2 regions of the Aminobacter sp. MDW-2 genome follow, and region 2 is predicted to be linked to the other one. Evidence: riboswitches for the same ligand, from Rfam matches in the RefSeq annotation. Region 2 holds a riboswitch; the other holds the start of a gene.
The links. A riboswitch is a leader RNA that binds a small molecule or an ion and turns the genes downstream of it on or off. The one in region 2 is predicted to bind thiamine pyrophosphate.

Region 1 (7,693 bases), 290 kb from region 2:
CGTGCGGGCAAACGCATCGACAAAAAGCCACGCCGAACTCGATGCCGCAACAGAGCTCGACCCCGGCGATCCTGACGATCTCGCCCGCCGCTATCGCGCAATGCGGGACGGCTTCGGCCACATCAAGGTTCTTGGCGGTTGCTGCGGCACCGACCATCGCCATATCGCGGCGATCTGTGAAGCCTGCCTTTAGGCCCCTGGCTAGCCTTCCAGTTCCTCGCGCAGCATCTCCAGCTCCAGCCATTCCTCTTCGAGAGCGGTCAGCGTCGCGCGCTCCTTGTCGAGCGCGGCTATGGTCTTCTGGAAGCCGTGCGGGTCGCGCTCGTAGAAGGCCGGATCGGCGATCTGGTTTTCCAGCCGCGAGATCGAAGCGGTCACCGCCTCCATCTTCTTGGGCAGGCTTTCGAGCGCGAACTTCTGCTTGAACGACAGCTTTTTCGACGCGGCCTTGGGCGCTTCGGCCTCACTGCGGCCGGCTGAGGCCTGACCACTGGCCGCCTTGCGCGACTTGCGGTCATCGAGCTTGGTGCCTCCGCGCTGGGCCAGCATGTCGGCGTAGCCGCCGGCATACTCGATCCAGCGGCCCTCGCCGTCGGGCGCGATGATGCTGGTGACGGTGCGGTCAAGGAAATCGCGGTCGTGACTGACCAGGATGACGGTGCCGGCGAAACCGGCGACCAGTTCCTGAAGCAGTTCCAGCGTCTCCATGTCGAGATCGTTGGTCGGTTCGTCGAGCACCAGAAGGTTTGCCGGACGCGCCAGCACGCGCGCCAGGATCAGCCGGGCACGTTCGCCGCCGGAGAGTTCGCGCACCGGCGTCCGCGCCTGCTCGGGCTTAAACAGGAAGTCCTTCATGTAGGAGACGACGTGGCGCTGCTCGCCATTTATGACGAGGTTTTCGCCACGGCCATCGGTCAGGTAGCTCGACAGCGTCTCGTTCGGATCGACCGCCTCGCGCTTCTGGTCGAGGGTGGCGATCTCCAGATTGACGCCAAGCCGCACGCTGCCGGCATCGGGCTCCATCTCGCCGGTCAGCATCTTGAGCAAGGTCGTCTTGCCGGCGCCATTGGGGCCGACGAGACCGACGCGATCACCGCGCTGGATGCGGGTCGAGAAACCCTTGACGACTGAAAGCTCGCCAAAGCTCTTGTCGATGTTCTTGGCCTCGATGATAAGCTTGCCGGATTCTGCCGCCTCGCTCGCAACCATGGTTGCCACGCCCTCGGCACCGCGATGGCTGCGGAACGTCTGGCGCATCGTCTGCAGCTCGCCGAGACGGCGCATGTTGCGCTTGCGCCGCGCCGTCACGCCATAGCGCAGCCAATGCTCCTCGCGCACGATCTGACGGCCTAACTTGTGCTGCTCGCGCTCCTCTTCCTCCAGGATCTGGTCCCGCCATTCCTCGAAATGGGCAAAGCCGCGGTCGAGCCGGCGCGTCTGGCCGCGATCGAGCCAGACGGTGTTGCGGCTGACGCGCTCGAGGAAACGGCGGTCGTGCGAGATCAGGATCAGCGCCGAGGAGGTGCGGATCAGTTCCTCTTCCAGCCATTCGATGACCGAGAGGTCGAGATGGTTGGTCGGCTCGTCGAGCAGCAGGATGTCGGGCTCGGGCGCCATGACGCGGGCAAGTGCTGCGCGGCGCGCCTCGCCGCCCGACAGGTCGGCCGGAGGCTCCTCGCCGGTCAGGCCGAGATGGTCGAGCAGATAGGTGGCGCGATGCGGATCGTCAGCAGGTCCGAGCCCGGCTTCGACATAGGCGCGGACAGAGGCGAAGCCGTCCATGTCGGGCATCTGCGGCAAGTAGCGGATGGTTGCCGTCGGCTGGCGGAACACCACGCCGTCCTGCGGCTCGATCATGCCCGCCGCGATCTTGAGCAGCGTCGACTTGCCCGAGCCGTTGCGGCCGACAAGCGCGATCTTGTCGCCGGCAGCGGCCGTCAGTGCGGCGCCATCGAGCAGCGGCGTGCCGCCAAAGGTCAGACGGATGCCGTCGAGATTGAGAAGCGGAGGCGCCATGTTTCAGAAATCCGAGGCAGGAAAGGGATGAGCGAGGAGTAGGGCACGGCCGCTGCCGAGCGAAATCCGCAACGGACCCCGCACTTCATTGGAAAGGGTCAGCGACGAACCGAACGGCACGTCGACATTGTCGAGCGGCCACTTGGCGCCCTGTTCGGACAGCCCGGTCAGCTCGGAGAAGGCGAGCACCGAAAACAGCATGCCGTCTTCATAGTCGAAGCCTGCGCTGCCGGGCAGGAGCGGCAAAGCCTCCTGGCGCCCGCTGCTCAGCAGCACCTCGATGCCGGCTTCGGCAAGCCTGAGCGCAAGGGCGAAATGAAGGAAGGCGTGGTCGGCGCGGGCGCCGCCGAAGGCGCCGACAAGCACCAGCGAGGTCGCGCCGAGCCGAAGCGCGGCATCGATGGCCAGTTCACCGTCGGTCCTGTCCTTTTCGGCCGGAAAGGTCGCCCGCGGCAGGTCGGCAAAACGCGGGTCGAGATCTACCGGCACGGAATCGAAGTCGCCGAGCCACAGTTCCGGCATCAGCCCGAGCGTGGCGGCATGGCGGATACCGGCATCTGCCGCAATCACCCTGCTGCCCGCCACCTGGCGGTCGAGGCGCGGGGTGCGGAAAAGCTCGCCGCCGAGAAGTATGGTGAACCGGGTCATGGCATGCGCATTACCAGCCCGGCAGCCGAAACGGAAGGCCGCGACGCGGTCGGTGGCCGGCAAACTACCGCTTGCGTGGCCTGATGCGCGAGCCTATTTGTTGAACCGCTCTAACGGGGTGCCGGTCGCGCAATTGCGTGCCGGCTGAGAGGCATAGGGAACCGTCCCGGCCAACCCGCTGAACCTGATCCGGTTTGTACCGGCGGAGGGATTAGATGCTTCGGACGCCCGGCGCTTCAAATTCCCTTTCAACACCTATGAAGGAGGCGCCGATGCGCTCGTTGATCCTGTCCATGACTTCCGCCCTGGCGCTGGCCACGGTTGCTTTCCCTGCCGCTGCCGAAGGCAAGCTTACCGTCTACACCTATGAAAGCTTCACCTCCGAGTGGGGCCCCGGCCCGCAGGTCAAGAAGGCCTTCGAAGCCGACTGCGCCTGCACTGTCGACTTCGTCTCGGTCGCCGATGGCGTAGCACTGCTCAACCGCGTCAAGCTCGAAGGTGCATCGACCAAGGCCGACATCGTGCTTGGCCTCGACACCAACCTGACAGCCGAAGCCAAGGCCACCGGCCTGTTTGCGCCGCATGGTGCCGCCGGCGCCGACGTCAAGGTTCCGGGTGACTGGAAGGACGACACCTTCGTTCCCTACGACTACGGCTACTTCGCCGTCGTCTATGACACCGAGACGCTGAAGAACCCGCCGAAAAGCCTGAAGGAACTTGTCGAGGGCAATCCGGAAGAAAAGATCGCGATCCAGGATCCGCGCACCTCGACGCCGGGCCTCGGCCTGCTGCTCTGGGTCAAGTCGGTCTATGGCGACAAGGCGCCGGAAGCCTGGGCCAAGCTCAAGGGCCGCGTGCTGACCGTCACCCCGGGCTGGAGCGAGGCCTATGGCCTGTTCACCAAGGGCGAGGCGCCGATGGTGCTGTCCTACACCACCTCGCCAGCCTACCACATGGTCGCCGAGAACACCGAGCGTTACCAGGCGGCGTCCTTCGAGGAAGGCCACTACCTGCAGATCGAGGTCGCCGGCATCACCACGACCGGCGCCAAGAACCCGCTGGCCGAAAAGTTCATGGCCTTCATGACCAGCCCAGGCTTCCAGGACGCCGTACCCGAAACCAACTGGATGCTGCCCGCCGGCAAGACCGACAAGCCGCTCAACCCTGCCTTCGACAAGCTGGTGAAGCCGACCAAGACGCTGATCTTCAGCGCCGACGAGGTGGCTGCCAACCGCAAGGCCTGGGTCGACGAGTGGCTCGGCGTGATGAGCAAGTAAGGCTCTGTCGACCTGCCATGGTTGCGCTTGAACATCCCCTTCTGGCCTGCCGGCCATCTCCCCCGCAAGGGGGGAGATTGGTAGTGGAATGGCTCTCGCCAACCCCAGAGGTTGCCGGTGGTGCGTGGGCATCCAAGCCGCTGATCTCCCCCCTTGCGGGGGAGATGGCCGGCAGGCCAGAGGGGGGTGGGACAGAGCGCGACCCATCGCGGCTGCCGCACCTGCGCCTAGCCAATCGCGGCCCTGCATGTCGGTGAGCCGTACAGACCCCCGCATCGCCGCCGGCATCATCGCGCTGGCGGCCATCGGCATCCTGATCGGCGGCGCATTTGCCGGTCTTGGCATCGAGGCCGCACGCAATCCACAAGGTGCTGCCGACGCCTTCGATTCCTATCTCTTCCGCATTGCCCGTTTCACCCTGTGGCAGGCGCTGCTGTCGACCTTGCTGTCGGTTGTGCCGGCGATCTTCGTTGCCCGAGCGCTCGCACGGCATCCCGCCTTTCCCGGCCGCGCGCTGATCCTGCGCCTGTTTGCCGTTCCCCTCGCCTTGCCGGCGATCGTCGCAGCCCTTGGCATCCTGTCGCTCTACGGCCGCGCCGGCTATTTCGCTGAACCGCTGGCGGCGCTGACCGGCGGCACCTGGCCCGGCATCTATGGGCTGTCCGGCATTCTCGTTGCCCATGTCTTCTTCAACCTGCCGCTGGCGACGCGGCTGATTCTGGAGGCGCTGCAGACGGTGCCGGCGGACCAGTGGCGGCTGGCGAGCCAGCTCGGCATGGGCGCACGGTCGAGCTTCCGCATGATCGAATGGCCGGCAATCCGAGCAGCCTTGCCCGGCATTGCGGGCCTCGTTTTCATGCTGTGCATCACCTCCTTCACCATCGTGCTGACGCTCGGCGGCGGCCCGGCCGCAACAACGCTTGAGGTTGCGATCTATCAGGCGTTGCGCTTCGACTTCGACCCCGCGCGCGCAGTCGCCCTGACCCTGCTGCAGATCGCGCTCACGGCAGTTGTGGTTCTGGCGCTGATGCGGCTCGGTGCCAACACGACCGGCGACGCCAATCTGCCGGTGGCCCAGCGCAACTACATCAAGGCAAAGACCGGCGAGAAGGCGCTCAACACCGCCATCATCGTTGTGGCGCTCGTCTTCGTCGGCGGGCCGATGCTGGCGACAATCGTCTCCGGGCTTGAGGCCAATCTCGGCCGCCTCGCCGGCGAAGCGGCGGTGCAGCGTGCGACACTGACCAGCATCGTGCTTGCGACGCTGTCGGCAACACTCGCAACCATGCTTGCGCTGTCCCTCGTCATGGCGCGCCGGGCACTGGCCGGCAGCAGGACAGGCGGCGAAAAGACATTGCTCGAACGCTTCACCGACACCGGCGCCGGCTTCGTATTGGTGGTGCCGCCGATCGTCATCGGTGCCGGCTGGTTCGTGCTGGTGCGGCAGTCGGTCGAGGTGTTTTCGCTGGCGCCATTCATGGTCGTCACCGTCAACGCCGTTATGGCCATGCCATTTGCCGTCCGCGCCGTCCGCCCTGCCTATGACGCGGCCAGCGAACGTCACGAAAGGCTGTGCGCCCAGCTCGGCATCTCAGGCTGGAACAGGCTGCGGTTGATCGACTGGCCGGTGCTCAAGCGCCCGCTTGCAACGGCATTCTCCTTTGCCATGGCGCTGTCGCTCGGCGATCTCGGTGTCATCGCGCTGTTCGGCAGCGACGCGGTGCAGACCTTGCCCTACCTTTTGCTCGCCCGCATGGGCAGCTACCGCACAGATGACGCGGCGGGACTTGCATTGATGCTCGGCCTGTTGTGCCTGGCGTTGACAATGCTCGCCGACCGCCTCGGCAGGGAGACTGCGAAATGACCTCGACCAGTGCCGCGGTACGCCTCGACCATGTGGTGTTCAGCTATAGCGACACCATGGTGCGCTTCGACGTGACCTTTGCACCGGGCGAGATCACCGCGATCATGGGACCGAGCGGCGCCGGCAAGTCGACATTGCTCAACCTCGTCGCCGGCTTTGAGACACCGCGCGAAGGCCGCGTGTTGATCGGCGACGTCGACGTGACGATCGCACCGCCATCCGAGCGGCCGGTGTCGATGGTTTTCCAGGAAAACAACCTCTTTGCCCATCTCGACGTCGAGAAGAATGTCGGGCTCGGTCGCTCGCCTGCGCTGCGCCTGGCCACTGCCGACAGGCGGGACGTGGCAACCGCACTGACACGCGTCGGCCTCGCCGGCATGGAGAAGCGCCTGCCCCGCGAACTGTCGGGCGGCGAACGCCAGCGCGTGGCGCTGGCGCGCGTCCTTGTCCGCGACCGGCCGATTCTCCTGCTGGATGAACCCTTTGCCTCGCTTGGACCAGCATTGCGCGAGGATATGCTGGATCTCGTGGCGAGCCTTCATGCAGAACGCGGCATGACCGTGCTTTTCGTGACACACCAGCCCGAAGATGCCCGAAAACTGGCTAAAAACATGGTTTTCGTCGAGGCTGGCACTGTCGCGGCGGCTGGAAAGACTGCGGATTTCTTCACCAATGCTGGACCTGAAGCGTTCAGACACTATATCGGCGGTGAACGGTGATGACGCGATCACGCCGGGTTGCCCGGAAGCGGACATAATTTACAGCCAAATCGCCACATTGGCGGTATCGGCCTTATTGTGTCGGCGAGTCGTCTGTGGCTACGTCCATCTGGTCGGGCCCGCTTCTGCTTTGCCTGCCGCCTAAAGACTTCGAAAGGACGCGAGCTCTGCCCACCTGCCGCGACATGTTGATCGAGACGAGAACGCCCCGCTATGCGCGCCTGATGGTTGCCGTCGCGCTGTCGGCGCTTGTCTCGGGTTGCCAGATACTCAACCCCTCCGATGTCCGCGAGTCAGGCTTCCAGCCGTCCAACAATCCTGTCACCGTCGACAACGTCACCCGCAACGACAAGCTCGCCGAGATCGCCAAGGCGCAGCATCCGCGCATTCTGGCGACCTATGGCGGCGAGTATTCGGATCCCAAGCTTGAGCGCATGGTCGCCAAGGTTGTCGGCAGCTTGACCACCGTGTCGAGCAACCCGAACCAGACCTACCGCATCACTATCCTGAACTCGCCCAACGTCAATGCCTTTGCGCTGCCCGGCGGCTATCTCTACGTGACGCGCGGCCTGCTGGCGCTGGCCAATGATTCGGCCGAGCTTGCCGCCGTCATCTCGCACGAGATGGGCCACGTCACTGCCAACCACGGCATCCAGCGTCAGCAGAAGGAAGCCGAGGAAGTGTTGGCGACCAAGGTCGTCACCGACGTGCTCGGCGAAAGCCCGACCGCCAAGGCAGCGCTGATCCGCGGCAAGCTCCGGCTCGCCCAGTTCTCGCGCAATCAGGAGCTGGAAGCCGACGGCATCGGCATCAAGATGAGCGGCCAGGCCGGCTACGATCCGTTTGCCGCAGGACGCTTCCTGCAGTCGATGGCCGCCTACTCCGACCTGCGCGCGGTCAGCGGCGCCACCGACGCCAGCCTCGACTTCCTGGCGAGCCACCCCAACGCGCCGCAGCGCATCGACCTTGCCCAGCGCCACGCCCGCCAGTTCGGCGCGCCCGGCATCGGCCGCCGCGATCGCGATTCCTTCCTCGCCGGCATCGACGGCCTGCTGTTCGGCGATACGCCCGACGAAGGTTATGTGCGCGGCACCACCTTCATGCACCCCAAGCTCGGCATCTCGTTTGCCGTGCCGCAAGGCTTTGTCATCGACAACACGGCAGCCGCC
Region 2 (7,693 bases):
TTGACCACAGGCACCATCAGCCCGCCCGGCGTCTGGGCGGCCATGCCGATATGCACGCCGGCATGGCGATGGATGATGCCGGCGTCGTCGTCATAAACGGCGTTGAGCTGCGGCTGCTCGCCGACGGCCTTGACCAGCGCCCGCATCAGGAACGGCAGGATGGTCAGCTTGGCGCGCTCGGGCTTCTTCGAAGCGTTGAGCTTGGCGCGCAGCTCCTCGAGTGCCGTGACGTCGACCTCCTCGACATAGGTGATGTGCGGGATGCGCGACTTGGCCAGCGCCATCTTCTCGGCGATGCGCCGGCGCAGGCCGATGACCTTGACCTCCTCGACGCCGGTCTTTTCCTGGAGGCCCGCGACGACGACGGCAGCACCACGGGCGGCGAACGCATCGAGATCCTCGTGGGTGACGCGACCGGCGGGACCGGTACCCGGCACCTGGCGCAGGTCGATGCCTGCCTCCCTGGCGCGTAGCCTGACGGCAGGAGAGGCGAGCGGACGCTCGCCTTCGGGACGCGGCAGGCCGACCGTTGTCGCACGTGGCACAGGCTTGAGCGCTGCCGTGGTAGCGGTAGGCTTCGGGGTGGCTGGCGTTTTTTCTTCTTCTTTCTTAGCCGGCTCAGCAGAGGCTTTGGCAGCTTCTGGCGCCTTGGCCTCCGGCTTGGATTCGGCGGCCGGCTCTGCGGTCGACGGCGCATCGCCGGCGACCTTTATCCTGACAATCGGCGAGCCGACCGGAACCGTGTCGCCGATCTCGGCGCCGAGCCAGACAATTTCGCCGTCGACCGGCGACGGGATCTCGACCGTCGCCTTATCGGTCATGACGGCGGCAAGCACCGCGTCCTCGCGCACGAGGTCGCCGATCTTGACGTGCCATTCGACAAGCTCAGCCTCGGCCACGCCTTCGCCAACATCGGGAAGCTTGATGACATGTTCGCCCATGCTCAGGCCTCCATCGTTTCGATCAAAGCTTCGCCGACACGCTTGGGGCCGGGGAAGTAGTCCCATTCCTGGGCATGCGGATAGGGCGTGTCCCAACCGGTAACGCGGGCGACGGGTGCTTCGAGATGGTAGAAGCAGTTTTCCTGTACCAGCGACACGAGCTCGGCGCCGAAGCCGGAGGTTAGCGTCGCCTCATGCACCACCACGCAGCGGCGGGTTTTCTTGACCGAGGCGACGATGGTCTCGAGATCGAGCGGCAAAAGCGTCCGGAGGTCGATGACCTCGGCATCGATACCTGTCTCCTCGGCCGCCGCCTGGGCGACATAGACCATGGTGCCATAAGCGAGAACGGTGACGGCGGAACCCGGCCGGCGGATCTCTGCCTTGCCGAGCGGGGTGGTGTAGTGTCCATCAGGCACCTCGCCCAACTCATGCTTCGACCATGCCGTGACGGGACGGTCGTGATGGCCATCGAAGGGGCCGTTGTACAATCGTTTCGGCTCCAGAAAGATCACCGGATCCGGGTCTTCGATCGAGGCGATCAGCAGGCCCTTGGCGTCGAGCGGATTGGACGGCACGACCACCTTGAGGCCGGAAACATGGGTGAACAGCGCTTCAGGGCTCTGGCTGTGGGTCTGGCCGCCGAAGATGCCGCCGCCAGTGGGCATGCGGATGACGATCGGACAGGTGAACTCGCCATTGGAGCGGTATCGCAACCGTGCCGCTTCCGAAACGATCTGGTCATATGCTGGATAGACGTAGTCGGCGAACTGGATTTCGATACATGGCTTGAGGCCATAGGCAGCCATGCCGACGGCGGCGCCGACGATGCCAAGTTCGCTGATCGGCGCGTCGAAACAGCGCTCCCGACCGTATTTCTGCTGAAGACCCTGGGTGCAGCGGAAGACGCCACCGAAATAGCCGACGTCCTCGCCGAAAACGACGACGTTGTCATCGCGGCCCATGGCGACATCCATGGCGCTGCGGATGGCCTCGATCATTGTCATGCGCGGCATCGGCTACACTCCCGCCTTCTGGCGCTGGCGACGGAGATGCGGCGGCATCTCGGCATAGACGCCCTCGAACATGTCACGCGTCGACGGCTTGCCGCCGGCATGCAGCGTGCCGTGGCTCTCGGCTTCCTTCTGCGCCGTGATCACCGCCTCGAGGATTTCCGCCTCGGTCTGCTTGTGGCGCTCGTCCGACCATAGGCCACGCTTGATCAGGTGGTTCTTCAGCCGGATCACCGGGTCACCCAGCGGCCAGGCATCGGACTCTGTCTTGGGCCGGTAAGCGGATGGATCATCTGACGTGGAATGTGCGCCGACACGGTAGGTGACATATTCGACCAGCGTCGGCCCGAGATTGAGCCTGGCCCGCTCCGTCGCCCATTTCGCCACCGCATGGACAGCGAGATAGTCGTTGCCGTCGACACGCAAGGCCGCGATGCCAAACCCAAGCCCACGCGCCGCAAACGTGCCGGAGCCGCCGCGGGCGATGCCCTGGAAGGTCGAGATCGCCCACTGGTTGTTGACGATGTTGAGGACGACGGGCGCCTTGTAGGTCGAGGCGAAGACAAGTGCGGCGTGGAAGTCGCTCTCGGCGGTGGCGCCGTCACCGACCCAGCCGACAGCGATCTTGGTGTCCCCCTTGATGGCGGATGCCATCGCCCAGCCAACCGCCTGGATATACTGGGTGGTCAGGTTGCCGGAAATCGAGAAGAAACCGTGATCCTTGGCCGAATACATGATCGGCAGCTGGCGGCCCTTCAGCGGATCCATCTCGTTGGAATAGATCTGGTTCATCATGTCGACCATCGGATAGCCGCCGGCGATCAGCAGGCCGGCCTGGCGATAGGTCGGGAAGTTCATGTCGCCCTGAACGAGCGCCTTGCGGAAGGCGCAGCTAACCGCCTCCTCGCCCATATGCTGCATGTAGAAAGAGGTCTTGCCCTGGCGCTGCGCCATCTGCATGCGCGCGTCGAAGGAGCGCAGCGTCATCATGTGGCGCAGCCCTTCGATCTGCTCCTCGTCGGTCAGCGTACCGGCCCATGGACCTACGGCATCGCCTTCGCGATTGAGCACGCGGATGATCGAATAAGCCAGGTCGCGGATCGTCCTGGGATCGACGTCGACCGGCGGCCTGTCGACCGAACCCGCCTTGGGGATCGGCACATTGGAGAAGTCGGGGGTGCCGCCCGGGCGCACTTCCGGCTCGGGCACATGGAACTTCAGCGGCGCGGGATTGTCCGTCACGGATGCTCCTCCTGTCGCGTGCGCAGGCCAATTGGTCCTCCCTGCGCGGCAGACAATTTATGTCAGTAACGCTGACCTATTATCCGATCGTCTTCGAAACCGCAATGGGTCTCGATGCTCCCGACTTTGGCATTCTCTCGGCCTCGGCGAAAGGCCGTTGACACGACGCCGGTTCCGCCTCCATGCTTAGGGTTCACCAGGGGGGTCCCGACAAGGGGCTGAGATTCTGCTGGCTCGCGCAGCGCAGTGACCCGTTGAACCTGATCCAGTTCATACTGGCGTAGGGACGGTGCGAGGCGCAGCAGGCCGGATATCCGGCTCAGGCATTCGGGCTCATTCTTGCCCGAAGTCCCCAGGCAAAACCTCTCCTCCTTCTCATCGCATGGACTGGGTCTCCAACCAGGAGGCTCACTCATGAATGCCCACACCCCATCAGTCACCGTTGGCGAACTTCCCGCGTCGCGGAAGGTCTACAAGCCAGGCAAGCTACATCCCGACATCCGTGTGCCGATGCGCGAGATCTCGCTTCATCCGAGCGCCGGCGAGCCGCCGGTCACCGTCTATGATTCGTCAGGCCCCTACACCGACACGTCGGTGACAACAGACATCGAGCGCGGCCTGCCGCGGCTGCGCGAAGACTGGATCATCGCCCGCGGCGACGTCGAGCGTTATGCAGGCCGCGCGGTCAAGGCTGAGGACAATGGCTTCGTCTCCGGCGAAAGGCTGACGCCGGAATTCCCGGTTCGCAACGCCCCGCTGCGTGCCACCGGCGGCCGCGCCGTCACCCAGCTTGCTTATGCCCGCGCCGGCATCGTCACGCCCGAAATGGAATTCGTCGCCATCCGCGAGAACCTCGGCCGCGAGCAGATCCGGGCCAAGCTTCAACGCGACGGCGAGAGCTTCGGCGCCGTCATTCCCGATTTCGTCACCCCGGAATTCGTCCGCGACGAGGTCGCTCGCGGCCGCGCCATCATCCCCTCCAACATCAACCACCCCGAGAGCGAGCCGATGATCATCGGCCGCAATTTCCTGGTCAAGATCAACGCCAATATCGGCAATTCCGCCGTCACCTCGTCGATGGCCGAGGAGGTCGAGAAGATGGTGTGGGCGACGCGCTGGGGCGGCGACACGGTGATGGACTTGTCGACCGGTCGCAACATCCACAACATCCGTGACTGGATCATCCGCAACGCGCCGGTGCCGATCGGCACGGTGCCGCTCTACCAGGCGCTGGAGAAGGTCGGAGGCATCGCCGAGGACCTGACCTGGGAGGTGTTCCGCGACACGCTCATCGAGCAGGCCGAGCAGGGCGTCGACTATTTCACCATCCATGCCGGCGTGCGGCTCGCCTACATCCACCTGACAGTTGACCGCGTCACCGGCATCGTCTCGCGCGGCGGCTCGATCATGGCCAAATGGTGCCTGCATCACCACAAGGAGAGCTTCCTCTACGAGCATTTCGAGGAGATCTGCGACATCTGCCGAACCTATGACGTCGCCTTTTCGCTCGGCGACGGCCTGCGCCCAGGTTCGATTGCAGACGCCAACGATGCCGCCCAGTTCGCCGAACTGGAGACGCTGGGCGAACTTACCAAGATCGCCTGGGCCAAGGACTGCCAGGTGATGATCGAGGGCCCCGGCCACGTGCCGATGCACAAGATCAAGGAAAACATGGACAAGCAGCTCGAGGTCTGCGGCGAAGCGCCCTTCTACACGCTTGGGCCTTTGACCACCGACATCGCGCCCGGCTACGACCACATCACCTCTGGCATCGGCGCTGCAATGATCGGCTGGTTCGGCACGGCCATGCTCTGCTACGTCACGCCCAAGGAGCATCTTGGCCTGCCCGACCGCGACGACGTCAAGGTGGGCGTTATCACCTACAAGATCGCAGCACACGCCGCCGACCTCGCCAAAGGTCATCCGGCCGCCAAGGTCAGGGACGACGCGCTGTCGCGGGCACGCTTCGAGTTCCGCTGGGAGGACCAGTTCAACCTGTCGCTCGACCCGGAGACGGCGCGTTCCTACCACGACCAGACCTTGCCCAAGGAAGCACACAAGGTGGCGCATTTCTGCTCCATGTGCGGCCCGAAATTCTGCTCGATGCGGATCTCCCACGACATCCGCGCCGAGGCGCAGAAGGAAGGGCTGGCAGCGATGGCGGCGAAGTACCGCGACGGCGGCGACCTCTACATGCCGGTGGAAAGCGCCGAACCCGCGGAGACGGCAGGCCAGCCATGAAGGTGCTGATCCGTGGCGCGGGCGTCGCCGGGTTGACGCTCGCGCATGAGCTGGCCACGCGCGGCGCAAGCGTGACCGTGGTCGACATCAGAAGGCAGATCGCCGGCAATGCCTCATGGCAGGCCGGCGGCATGCTGGCGCCCTGGTGCGAACGCGAGAGTGCCGAAGAGACGGTGCTTTCGCTCGGACGCGGTGCCGCCGACTGGTGGTCCGCCGCCCTGCCCGGGCATGTCATGCGCAACGGTACGCTGGTCGTGGCTCCGGCCCGGGACGCGGGTGAACTCGACCGCTTCGGCCGCCGCACCTCTGGATACCGCGCCATCGACGCCGAGGCGATCGCAGCGCTTGAACCCGACCTCGAAGGCAGCTTCACCCGCGCGCTGTTTTTCGCAGAGGAAGCGCATCTCGACCCGCGCCGGGCGCTGCTTGAGCTGCAGCAAAAGCTTGTCGAGATGGGCGTGCGTTTCGAGTTCGGCTACGGCGCGGTGCACAGTCGGTCGGCCGATGTCGAGGCCGACTGCACCGGCATCACAGGCAGGCTGACAGGCCTGCGCGGCGTGCGCGGCGAGATGCTGATCCTCAAGACGTCGGAGGTGGCGCTGGCGCGGCCGGTGCGGCTGCTGCATCCGCGCATCCCTGTCTATGTCGTGCCGCGCTCGGGCAATCTGTTCATGGTCGGCGCAACGATGATCGAAAGCGATGCCGCCGGGCCGATCACCGCGCGTTCGGTGCTGGAGCTGCTCAACGCCGCTTATGCGCTGCATCCGGCCTTCGGCGAGGCCGAGCTTGTCGAGACCGGCACCGGCATCCGCCCGGCCTTTGCAGACAATTTGCCGCGCGTCGAACGCGACGGAAACACCATCCGCATCAACGGCCTTTACCGCCACGGCTTCCTGCTCGCGCCCGCCATGGCGCACAAGGCGGCCGCCATGATCCTGGGCACAGAGACGGAGAAGGAGCGCGCCCATGAAGCTCACCATTAACGGCTGTCAGCACGAGGTGACGGCCACCACGCTCGCCGCCCTGCTTGCCGAGCTCGACTATGACGGCGGCTGGCTCGCCACCGCACTCAATGGCGAGGTCGTGCCGGCCAGGGAACGCGACGGCTGCGCGCTCGCCGATGGCGACCGCATCGAAATCCTCGCACCGATGAAGGGAGGCTGAGCATGCTCGAACTCTACGGACACCAGGTTTCCTCCCGGCTGCTGCTCGGCACCGCACTTTACCCCTCGCCCGCCATCATGGCCGAGGCGATCACGGCATCGGGCGCCGCAATCGTCACTGTCTCGCTGCGCCGCGAGACTTCCGGCGGCAAGACAGGCGGAAAATTCTGGTCGCTGATCCAGTCGCTCGGGGTGCGCGTCTTGCCCAACACCGCCGGCTGCCACTCGGTCAAGGAAGCGGTGACGACGGCGAAAATGGCGCGCGAGGTCTTTGCCACCCCCTGGATCAAGCTCGAGGTCATCGGCAATCACGACACGCTGCAGCCCGACGTGTTCGGCCTCGTCGAAGCCGCGGGGATTCTCGTTGCCGAAGGTTTCGAGGTCTTCCCCTACACGACAGACGACCTGGTCGTCGCCGGGCGGCTGCTCGATGCCGGCTGCAAGGTGCTGATGCCGTGGTGCGCGCCGATCGGCTCCGCCCGCGGGCCGCAGAACCTCGATGCCTTGCGCAGCCTGCGCGGCCATTTCCCCGAGGTGCCGCTGATCGTCGACGCCGGCATCGGCCGGCCATCGCATGCCGCCACCGTCATGGAGCTCGGCTACGACGCCGTGCTGCTCAACACGGCGGTTGCCAAGGCGGGCGACCCCGTCGCCATGGCTTCGGCCTTCGGCAAGGCGGTTGCAGCAGGTCGCCAAGCCTTCCGCGCCGGCCCGCTTGAACCGCGCGACATGGCCGTCCCCTCCACCCCCGTCATCGGCATGGCAGCATTTTCATGAAGCTCGACCCGTTCTACCTGATTGTCGATTCCGCCGCCTGGATCGAGCGCCTGGTGCCGTTGGGCGTCAAGCTGGTGCAGCTGCGCATCAAGGACATGGTTGAGGCCGGCCTGCGCCGCGAAATCGGTGCCGCGAAAACCATCTGCGCGCGCCATGCCTGCCAGCTCATCGTCAACGATTACTGGCGCCTCGCCATCGACGCGGGCTGCGACTTCGTCCATCTCGGCCAGGAGGATCTGGCCGAGGCCGATGTGAAGGCGATCCGCCACGCCGGCATGAAGCTCGGCCTCAGCACCCATGACGACGCCGAACTCGA

Region 1: another riboswitch for thiamine pyrophosphate. It lies ahead of thiB (thiamine ABC transporter substrate binding subunit); the one in region 2 lies ahead of thiC (phosphomethylpyrimidine synthase ThiC).

Annotation. Positions count from the first base shown of each region.
Region 1 covers NZ_CP060197.1:1,592,791-1,600,483, reverse strand. Annotated here, with positions in the region: gene H5P29_RS07765 (homocysteine S-methyltransferase family protein) at 1-193, shown strand, start outside; gene H5P29_RS07760 (ABC-F family ATP-binding cassette domain-containing protein) at 202-2,016, opposite strand; gene H5P29_RS07755 (thiamine diphosphokinase) at 2,020-2,664, opposite strand; TPP riboswitch at 2,769-2,892, shown strand; gene thiB (thiamine ABC transporter substrate binding subunit) at 2,937-3,941, shown strand; gene thiP (thiamine/thiamine pyrophosphate ABC transporter permease) at 4,189-5,805, shown strand; partial or broken gene thiQ (thiamine ABC transporter ATP-binding protein) at 5,802-6,562, shown strand; gene H5P29_RS07735 (M48 family metalloprotease) at 6,749-7,693, shown strand, end outside.
Region 2 covers NZ_CP060197.1:1,878,310-1,886,002, reverse strand. Annotated here, with positions in the region: gene H5P29_RS09240 (dihydrolipoamide acetyltransferase family protein) at 1-941, opposite strand, end outside; gene H5P29_RS09235 (alpha-ketoacid dehydrogenase subunit beta) at 944-1,957, opposite strand; gene H5P29_RS09230 (3-methyl-2-oxobutanoate dehydrogenase (2-methylpropanoyl-transferring) subunit alpha) at 1,961-3,196, opposite strand; TPP riboswitch at 3,385-3,501, shown strand; gene thiC (phosphomethylpyrimidine synthase ThiC) at 3,611-5,437, shown strand; gene thiO (glycine oxidase ThiO) at 5,434-6,420, shown strand; gene thiS (sulfur carrier protein ThiS) at 6,404-6,601, shown strand; gene H5P29_RS09210 (thiazole synthase) at 6,604-7,377, shown strand; gene H5P29_RS09205 (thiamine phosphate synthase) at 7,374-7,693, shown strand, end outside.